Regions from separate parts of the Lentibacillus sp. JNUCC-1 genome, predicted to be linked through region 1. Evidence: riboswitches for the same ligand, from Rfam matches in the RefSeq annotation. Region 1 holds a riboswitch; each other region holds the start of a gene.
What was found. A riboswitch is a leader RNA that binds a small molecule or an ion and turns the genes downstream of it on or off. The one in region 1 is predicted to bind thiamine pyrophosphate.
Positions count from the first base shown of each region.

Region 2: another riboswitch for thiamine pyrophosphate. It lies ahead of thiT (energy-coupled thiamine transporter ThiT); the one in region 1 lies ahead of JNUCC1_RS12515 (ABC transporter substrate-binding protein).
Region 3: another riboswitch for thiamine pyrophosphate. It lies ahead of JNUCC1_RS01940 (3-oxoacyl-ACP reductase); the one in region 1 lies ahead of JNUCC1_RS12515 (ABC transporter substrate-binding protein).

Region 1 is NZ_WHOH01000003.1:415,514-418,791, forward strand. Features, by position in the region: gene JNUCC1_RS12510 (ABC transporter permease) at 1-724, opposite strand, end outside; gene JNUCC1_RS12515 (ABC transporter substrate-binding protein) at 811-1,830, opposite strand; TPP riboswitch at 2,048-2,157, opposite strand; gene JNUCC1_RS12520 (hypothetical protein) at 2,365-2,616, shown strand; gene JNUCC1_RS12525 (DUF3221 domain-containing protein) at 3,180-3,278, shown strand, end outside.
Region 2 is NZ_WHOH01000001.1:98,533-101,810, reverse strand. Features, by position in the region: gene JNUCC1_RS00540 (M3 family oligoendopeptidase) at 1-1,111, shown strand, start outside; TPP riboswitch at 1,184-1,286, shown strand; gene thiT (energy-coupled thiamine transporter ThiT) at 1,395-1,967, shown strand; gene JNUCC1_RS00530 (hypothetical protein) at 2,086-3,278, shown strand, end outside.
Region 3 is NZ_WHOH01000001.1:395,602-398,879, reverse strand. Features, by position in the region: gene JNUCC1_RS01955 (tetratricopeptide repeat protein) at 12-320, shown strand; partial or broken gene JNUCC1_RS19115 (gamma-glutamylcyclotransferase family protein) at 547-846, shown strand; gene JNUCC1_RS19110 (gamma-glutamylcyclotransferase family protein) at 835-1,194, shown strand; gene JNUCC1_RS19420 (hypothetical protein) at 1,152-1,334, shown strand; TPP riboswitch at 1,397-1,493, shown strand; partial or broken gene JNUCC1_RS01940 (3-oxoacyl-ACP reductase) at 1,572-2,335, shown strand; gene JNUCC1_RS01935 (DUF1028 domain-containing protein) at 2,445-3,278, shown strand, end outside.

The DNA of each region.
Region 1 (3,278 bases):
CCAGCAATAAAATAAGTCCAAAGAAGGCCAAGCTGATAATCATCGCCACGATAATGGCCACAAACACGCGAGATGTCCGGAAAGAAGAGGCTGCGAGTGTCATAAACACACCGATGCCTTTCTGGGCGCCGAGCCATTCCGATACAACCGCCGCCATGACACTATATGTGCCTGCGATTTTAAGTCCGGAAAATATGGCTGGAATGGCATGCGGCAGTTCCAATTTCCAAAACAACTGAGCTTTATTGGCGCCCATCATTTTCATATAATGGACCAGCTCACGATTGGTTTGGGTAAACCCGCCCAATGCAGATACGGCAATCGGAAAAAAGCATGCCAATGTAATGATGATCAGCTTTGGCAATGGATTAAATCCAAACCAGATGACGAGTAATGGTGCAAGTACAATAATGGGCATATTCTGAGATAAAATGATAAACGGAAAGAATGTCTCCCGCACCCTGGGCATCAAATGCAATACGGTCGCAACCCCTAAACCAACTGTTGTGCCGATCAGGAAACCTGCCACAGATAATTGGACTGTGGACCCTACGTGCGGCATGAATACAGGTATAACACTTTTAGCTTCCATCACAATATCAGATGGCGCCGGAAGCAGCCATTTCTCAATTGCAAACAAGCGCGTTGCTGCTTCCCATAACCCAATGAATAGGAGAATCGCTATAAGCGGCCGCCATACTTTTCCCAGCCAATTTGTCGTCATCGGGATCTCTCCGTTAACTTTTGCGAAAGAACGCGGGCTGCGCTTAACTTTGACATATCATCACTCCTGCATGTTGTTCTATAAATCTATTTTTCTGGTAAAAATTCATTCGTGAATGCCTGCTCCACATCAACAGGCTCATCAATAATGTCATTGTCTAATAGAAAGTCAGCAAACTTCTGCCATCTGTCCTGTTCTTGTATCCCAAACCGTTCGGCATCATCTTTGTACCTAGGTGATAACCACTCTTGACTGTGCTTCACAAGTTCGGGATCAAGATCCGGCACACGATCAATTAAGATCTCGGCCGCTTCTTCTGGATTGTCAATCGCAAATTCATAACCTTTTACGGCCGCATGTGTAAAGGCTTTGACCGTTTCAGGGTCAGAAGCAATCATCTCTTCGTTCGTCGCAATTATCGGTGTATAAAAATCAAGCTTATCGGAGTAATCAGCAAGGTAGACCATGTTCAAATCGACACCTCTGAGCTCTGCTTCAATGCCCGTCCAGCCGTAATAAACGAGTGAGAAATCCACATCCCGTTCAACCGCTACGAAAAAGTCGGAGTCGCCAGTTGTGATGTAATCGACCTCTTCCACATCGGCATTGTCATTCTTCATCAAAGCTGTCATCATTGCTTTTTCAAGGTCAGATCCATTTGCACCAAACTTTTTACCTTCAAAGTCTTCAGGTGAAGTAATGTCTTTGTCTGCAGGTGATGCATAACCAGCTGTATTGTGTTGTAACACGGCAGTGATTGACACCACCGGAAGCCCTTCTGAGCGCGCCTGAGTCAACCCTTCCTGATAGCTGATCCCAAAGTCAGCTTTCTCCGCCGCCAGCAATTGGTTCACACCTGCTTCTCCAGGGAGGAGGATCTCAACATCCAGACCTTGTTCTTCAAAATATCCTTTTTCCTTTGCAACATATATGCCAGTGTGATTGGTATTCGGTGTCCAATCCAGCGCAAATTTAACCGGTGTTAAATCAGAATTATCCGTGCCATCGTTTCCTGTATTTTCTGCCTGACCGGTGTTTTGACCACAGCCAGCCATGAAAATGAACAATCCAATTAGTACGACCCTAAACAGGTTCTTCAACGTCATTCCTCCAGTAAACTTTTACATGAAGGTGTCCTTTAAATGATCAGCAGCATGGCGCCGGGAATGTAGAGTGGCGTGGTATCTATTCCTGTAAAGGAGAGAGCTCTCCTACTGATTCGGTTTCATTCTATCTTTTAGTCCGCCATGAAATATGAACAATAAAAAATGCGCTAAGGTTAAGGACCTTTAGCGCACAGGTATCTCATTTATGCAAATATAAATGACAAAATGAAATGTTCCCTACGCTGGTGCCAACCAGATCAGGTTCAAAGGGTCCGTATTTCAAGAATACGGTCTCAGCTAGCATGACTAGCACCCCCACATAAAAGTATGTAGTTTTTTGTGTAATGCATTACAAACGCAAGTATGTCATATGTACGGTTAAGTTGCAAATTTTTGAAGTGGAGGGCGTGGGAGCGGCGGAATCAGACATGTGTTTCTTCTTAAATACATCCCTTGCAACATCAATATTTCACATCATATGTAGTATAATAAGCATAAGATTCATTTGAATATTTCCTCGAGGAGGCGTTCAGAATGAGGAAGATTGAAGGTCAAATGGCAAAAGTAATGAAGGAAATCATCTCTGACGGTGACCCAGTTGTTGAAATTGAAGGTAAGAAATATTACCTTTCTTTAATTGAAAAGCCGGAATCCACGGTTACAGAAGATGTAGAAGCTGACCCAGAATTAAAAGAAAAATTGCTTCAAGCCAAAATGGATATTTTGCATAGTAATACCTACACAACAGAGGAAGTAGTTGAAATGATTAATCAGGGAGAACTTTAAATGAGGTTGGAATGGACTGACCAAGCATTAGAGGCTTTTCGAAATATACGCAGCCAACATTATACCCAGACTGAGACTGCAGAATATAAAAAACGCTTGCCAGAAATATTCAGGAAAAAATCACTTTACTTGGTGTAAGTACTTTAGTAGAAGAAAAGGAATGGAAAGGCAGTTACAAAATCATTATTGATAAGATTGTTGTCTATTATTCATTCTCAGAAAAACAGAACGTGTGTTATATAGAGTACTTCAGGCATTCTAGCCAGCATAAATAATCCATAATAACTGGATGCAAACCGCATCCTTTTTATTTTATCAAAAATAAACGAGAAAACGCCAAGCGCCGTAAAACGCGGGGACGATTCTCATGCTTTTTTGGGAACGGGAGGGGCGGTTGGGAGAAATACCATGGATAAGGATTTGTTAATTTTGACAACGAAAGCTATGGTGAATCGTATGATATAACAGGAATTGAAATTTTCAAACCAGCCAGATACGTGAGTAACTGATGATTTATTATAAAGAGGTGTTTTATGAGAAAGCTCCTTGTATCGTTGCTAATAATGATGTTATTTAGTGTTTCGCTCACAGGATGTGGTGAACCCCACACGGAAGGTATTGTGATAGAGGCAGATCAGAACTCAGTTTTGGTAGCTGGGAAT
Region 2 (3,278 bases), on a different contig from region 1:
TGCTGATTTATTCGGACAAACCCTTAATCACCTTGCCGGGTTCCGGCTCCAGAAGTATAAACATCGCGGTTGGGATAATGTATTAAAGGAACCGCTTGAAATCAATCGTATGAAGCAAGAAACGCTTGATGCCATGTGGCAGGCAATCACAGATCACAAACAGCCATTTGTGGATTTTCTTAAAAGAAAAGCAGCGTTATTGGGCCAAAAAGAGTTAAGTATGTATGATATTGGAGCCCCGATTTCCAAATCAGAAAAAACGTATTCTTATTCTGAAGGGGCAGACTTTATCGTTAACCACTTCCGGAATTTCAGTCCCAAAATGGCGGATTTTGCTCGAATGGCTTTTGAAAAACGGTGGATTGAGGCTGAAGATCGGGCAGGAAAGCGTCCTGGAGGCTTTTGCACGAGCTTTCCTGATAGTGAACAAACACGTATTTTCATGACGTACTCTGGTACAGCATCAAATATTGCAACGCTTGCACATGAACTTGGGCATGCCTACCATCAGCATGTCATGAATGATATACACGGTTTAAATCAGCGCTATGCTATGAATGTGGCTGAGACAGCTTCTACGTTTGCTGAAATGATTGTGGCTGATGCATCTGTCAACAGTGCTGAGACACCAGAAGAAAAGAAAACTTTGCTCGAAGATAAGATCCAGCGCAGTGTCGCGTTCTTTATGAACATACATGCAAGGTTTTTGTTTGAAACACGATTCTACGAAGAAAGAAAGCGAGGTATGGTCTCTGTTTACAGGTTAAATGAACTAATGATCGAAGCACAGAAAGAAGCGTATTGTGAGGCCATCACAGATTATGATCAAAACTTCTGGGCTTCCAAGCTGCATTTTCATATAACAGGTGTGCCATTCTATAATTTCCCTTATACATTCGGCTATTTATTCAGCTTGGGTCTGTATGCACATGCAAAAAATAAGGGAGGCAGTTTTGAAGAAGATTATATAGCACTTCTTAGAGATACGGGCCGCATGACTGTGGAAGAGTTAGCGATGAAACATCTTAATGTGGATTTAACAAAACCGGATTTCTGGGAGAATGCGATCAAGTTGTGTGTCGCAGATGTAGAGGAGTTTCTCGCTTTATAAACAGAACTTGCCAGTAAGTTGTTTGCCTAAAGAGGATATGTTATACTGAAATTAACAAAAAAAGCGAATAGTTAAGCCTTCAGGGGGAGCCGTATGGCTGAGAGTGGACACAATATGTTCAGACCCTTAGAACCTGTTAGTTAGTACTAGCGTAGGGATGGCGGCTTTTTTGATGGACTTTAAAGCAGTGTGGGCGGAAACTCATCAAGAAGCTTCCCCTTGGCACTGCTTTTTTTGTGCTCTGATATTTTAGAATAGAGCTATTATTAGGGGAGGAAATGTTTTGCAATCGACACGTATATTATTTTTGATTGAAATTTCTATGCTGACAGCATTGGCGTTGGCGCTTGATGTCATACCTTTTCTTAATTTCAAAGTATGGGCAATGGGAGGATCTGTTTCTCTGGCTATGGTACCTGTATTTATTGCTGCTTTCCGCTGGGGCATTAAAGGCGGATTGCTGTCGGGTTTTCTTTGGGGAGTGCTTCAGGTGGCGGTTGGTCAGGCATTTATCGTTCACTGGGCCCAAGCACTTATAGAATACGGTTTAGCATTTACGGTGATTGGTTTTGCCGGTCTCTTTGCCGGCAAGGTCAAGGAGGCAGTGAAATCCGGTAACCAGAAAGGATACTTGACTGCAATCACTTTAGGTGTTGCTCTTGGAAGCGCCCTTCGTTTTTTAGCGCATTATTTTGCTGGCGTTATCTTTTTCGGTTCGGCAATCGAATCACAATCTGCATGGTTGTATTCTTTCTTGTATAATGTCTCATACATGGTTCCAACTGCGATCTTATCAGTTTTGGTCGTGTATTTCTTATTCAGAACACAGCCTAAAACGCTGTTGAAGGCAGCATAACCAAAATCCGCTCACACACGGGCAGTCTGGCAGAATCCAGGCTGCTTTTTTATTGCACCGCTTTTTCTTTGTTTGCATAGGCTGTTAACATACTTGCACAGAAAGGGAGCGGTGAAAGGTGGAATTAACCTTATCCCATTGGTTGTATGGTTTGTTTACACTTGCCATAATTTTAACAATGATATGGCGTAAAGGCGTGGTCTTTCCAACGCTGCTTGGCACATTTATTATTGCTTGGGTATCCAAAGGAAATATGGTTGACGGGTTAACAGCGATTTTTAACGCCAACCTTGTAGCTGCAAAAGAATTGTTTAATATATTTTTGATCATTACGTTTATGCTAGCATTGCTGCATGCGATGCGGGATTTAGGGGCAGATAAACGAATGATTCAGCCTATTGAAAGATTTATGGTCAATGCGCATGTATCTTACTTCATTCTTGCAGGAGTTACCTATGTGATTTCATTATTTTTCTGGCCGACACCAGCTGTACCACTCATTTGTGCTTTGCTTGTTCCGGCCGCGGTCAGGGCGGGCTTGCCGATTATGACAGCGGCAGTAGTTGTTGCATTGTCTGGTCAGGGAATGGCTTTGTCGTCTGACTACATTATGCAAGTGGCTCCTGGGATTTCTGCCAGTTCAGCAGGCGTTGAAACCTCACAAGTAGCAGATCAGGCGCTCATGATGTCTCTTATTGTCGGGGGCGTTGCCATCAGTTTAGCATATATGTTGCACCGAAAACATATGCGGCAATCGGGAGATCCGCTCAATGATCAGGAAATCGAAAACTTGCAGGCGGCGGATTCTGAAACCCATACAACGCGAACGAAGCACAGGGACTTCTGGAGCAAAGCGTTTGCGTTTATTGTGCCACTCGCGCTCCTTATAGTAGTTGTTTATATGATGTCCACAAAACTAACTTCTGGACGCATGGGTGGATTAGAAGGGGGAGATGGGGCTGCGTTTGTTGGCGGCGTTGCTGTTGTCCTTCTTTTGATGGCTACAACTGTATTCGGTAAACAACATGCACTTGATTATATTACAACACACATCACTAATGGTTTTGTTTTTGCTTTTAAAGCAATGGGTCCCGTTATACCAATTGCAGGGTTTTTCTTTCTTGGAAGTTCAGACTTCTCAGGAGATATTTTGGGAATCGAAAATGATGCACCAGCGTTTTTGTTTGACCTTGTGCAATCCACACAAGATTTCTTGCCACAGAATGCATTTCTCGCTGCATTTAGCATTTTGATCATTGGAATGATTACAGGGCTTGACGGTTCAGGCTTTTCCGGGCTGCCTTTAACTGG
Region 3 (3,278 bases), on a different contig from region 1:
TTGAACATTTATTGGAAGTAACACCTGAGGAAGCATTGGTTTGTTTTCATGCTGCTTGGAACTATGATTTACTAGGGGAAGAGTCAAGAGCGGTTGTACTTTATGAAAAGGCGCTTCAGTTGGGTTTACCAGATGCCGAACAGGAAAAGACGTTATTGCAGCTTGGCAGTACATACCGTACATTGGGGATTATGATAAAGCAAAGAACGTACTTGAGAAAGGGATCAATCTGTATTCTGATAATCATGCTATCAAGATTTTCTATGCGATGTGTCTTTATAATTTGGAAGAATACCATCAATCAATATCAATATTATTAAATAGTGTGGTGAACACAACACGAAATAAAGATATATTAAACTATAAAAAAGCAATACTCTTCTATTCTACACAGATAGATAAAGTGTGGAGATAATGATGAAAAATGGGTAAGGTATAAACTACAAAATTGTGATATTAGCAGTAAAGGAGGCCTGTTTTAATGAACAGTAAGAAGTTTGTCTTTGTTTATGGCACGTTGAGACAACATGAACGCATCATTATTTCTTAAACCAAGCTTTTCTCGTTTCAAAAGAGGCCTGGACAGCTGGCAGGTTGTATGAGACACGGCATGACTTTCCTGTAATGGAACCGACTAATGAAGATACTGTATTTGGGGAACTGTACAGAGTTTCAGAGGCAACACTGAAAGAGCTGGATGCATTGGAGGGTTATCGAGCAGATGCTTTCGATAACCTGTATGACCGCGTTGAACAGACCGTATACACAGATGCAGGACACTACGAAGCAATTATGTACGTGCTCGCCTCACAAACGGATCAGCTCAAAAAGAATGTGATAAAGGGAGGCGACTGGAAAGTACACCATTTAATCAAACAGCCTTCATTTCTTTACTTTGCCTACGGGAGTTGTATGGATGACGCACGATTTAAAGCGCAGCAGGCAGATCAGTTTTTTACAGATGTTCTCGGGCAAGGAGTACTGAAGGGTTATACACTACGCTTCACACGCAAACAGCATGACGGGGGGCGTGCAGATATTGTTGAAGAGGGAGGTGTTGTTGAAGGGAAGGTGTATCGTGTAACACCTGAAGTTTTGCCTTATTTGTATAAGCGTGAGGGGTTCATGCGGGCATATATCGTCCGGCTGTTGTGTCTGTCGGCTTCCAAAATGAAGAGACTAAGGAGGCGTTGACCTTTATTGTCCGTTATAAAGAGGCTGAAACTGCGCCGCCATGGCATTATATGAAGGAAATTTTAAGAGGCGGGGAATCATGCTGCAGTGAAAAGTATTTGAGCGATTTGCGGGAAAGATATTCGTATATAAAAGGATGAACAGTGTCTAATGTTGCACAAATAAACCATTGTGCTAGAATGAAAGCATACCATATCATAAAACCGATCACTGGGGGAGCGCAAGCTGAGAAGAGGAGACTCTGACCCTTGGAACCTGATCCAGTTAACGCTGGCGTAGGGAAGTGGCGTCTAAATTGAGGCATGAATACATATGCGATCAAACACGTCCACCGTTCCTGGTGGTCTTTTTTTATGGGGAAAGGGGAGAAGGATATCATGAAATTAAATGAACAGATTGTTTTGGTCACAGGTGCGAGCAGAGGGCTAGGAGCGGCAATTGCCAAAGCGTTTGGACACGAGGGCGCAAAGGTGGTCGTGAATTATTTGGCTAGCGAAGATCTGGCTGAAGCTGTGGTACAGGAGATTGGAGCTGACCGTGCTATTGCATTAAAGGCAGATGTGCGCGATCAAGATGCGGTCAAGCTTATGTTTGCCAAAGCCAAAGACCATTTCGGCTCACCGGTGACAACGGTTGTGAATAATGCATTGATTGGCTTTAAATTTAATGGAGATTTGCGCAAACAAATCAATTCGATTGCTTGGGGGACTTCCAAACTCAATTTGAAGGTAGTATTAAAGCAGCACTGAATACGGTCCAAGCAGGTCGTGAAGATATGATTGATGCCGGGTTTGGGCGATTCATCAATATTGGGACTAACTTATTCCAGAATCCGGTTGTTCCCTATCACGACTACAACACAAGCAAGGCTGCACTTCTGAGTTTCACCCGAAATGTTGCGAAAGAACTGGGACCGCATGGTATAACGGTTAATATGGCCTCGGGTGGGCTTCTCGATAAAACGAACGCCAGTGCAGCAACACCTGATGTTGTGTTTGACTTGATTCGAGAGCAAACACCCCTTCAAAAAGTAACATCCCCGGAAGAGGTTGCAGATGCTATTTTGTTTTTCGCATCACCTTGGAGCCGTGGCGTTACCGGACAAAACTTGATTGTTGATGGCGGACTCGTCATGAATTAATATGAAGAAATGCTTTCACTTCTCTCATAATGGTTGTTATTCACTGGAAAAATTGTATAATTATGATAACACATTCCGTGATAGATTCAACGACAAGGGTGGGGTGGACATGACTTTTTCAATTGCAGGGTATGATCCCGAAACAGGTGAACTCGGTGTGGCTGTTCAATCAAAGTTTCTGGGGGTTGGTTCGGTAGTACCGTGGGCAAAATCTGGTGTTGGTGCAGTGGCCACACAATCCTATGCCAATCCCGCCTATGGACCCATGGGACTGGACCTTTTGGAACAGGATAAAAGTGCCCAGGAGACGATCGACATTTTAACATCTCAGGATGAGGGCCGTGCTTATCGTCAGGTTGGTATTGTCGATTCAAACGGGAACGCTGCGACCTTTACTGGTGAACATTGTTATAACTGGGCTGGTGGCAGAACAGGAAAGCATTATGCTGCTCAGGGGAATATTCTTGTTGACGAAAATACAGTCGATAAAATGGCCGAAACATTTGAAAGAACTTCAGGCTCTCTTGCGGATAGGTTGCTTGCCGCTCTAGCTGCGGGGCAGGAAGCAGGAGGCGATAAGCGGGGACAGCAGTCAGCAGCTCTTTATGTGGTGAAAAAGCACGGAGGTTATCTCGGGGTCAATGATCATTATATCGACCTTCGAGTTGATGATCACTCAGAGCCCATCAATGAACTGCAGCGCATCTATCTGCTTCATCAGCTTTATTTTGGTGTGACACAGCCAGATGATGTGCTGTTAGTGAAAGATGAAATAAAAAATGATGTTGCATTTCATTTGCGGCGTCTTGGTTATATTTCTTCTAACAAAATAGATGAAAGTCGTTTAATCGAAGCATTGACTGCCTTCATTCATAAAGAGAATTTCGAAAACAGGGAACTGAAAGAAGGACAGATTGATGCGAAAGTACTGGGTTTTTTAAAG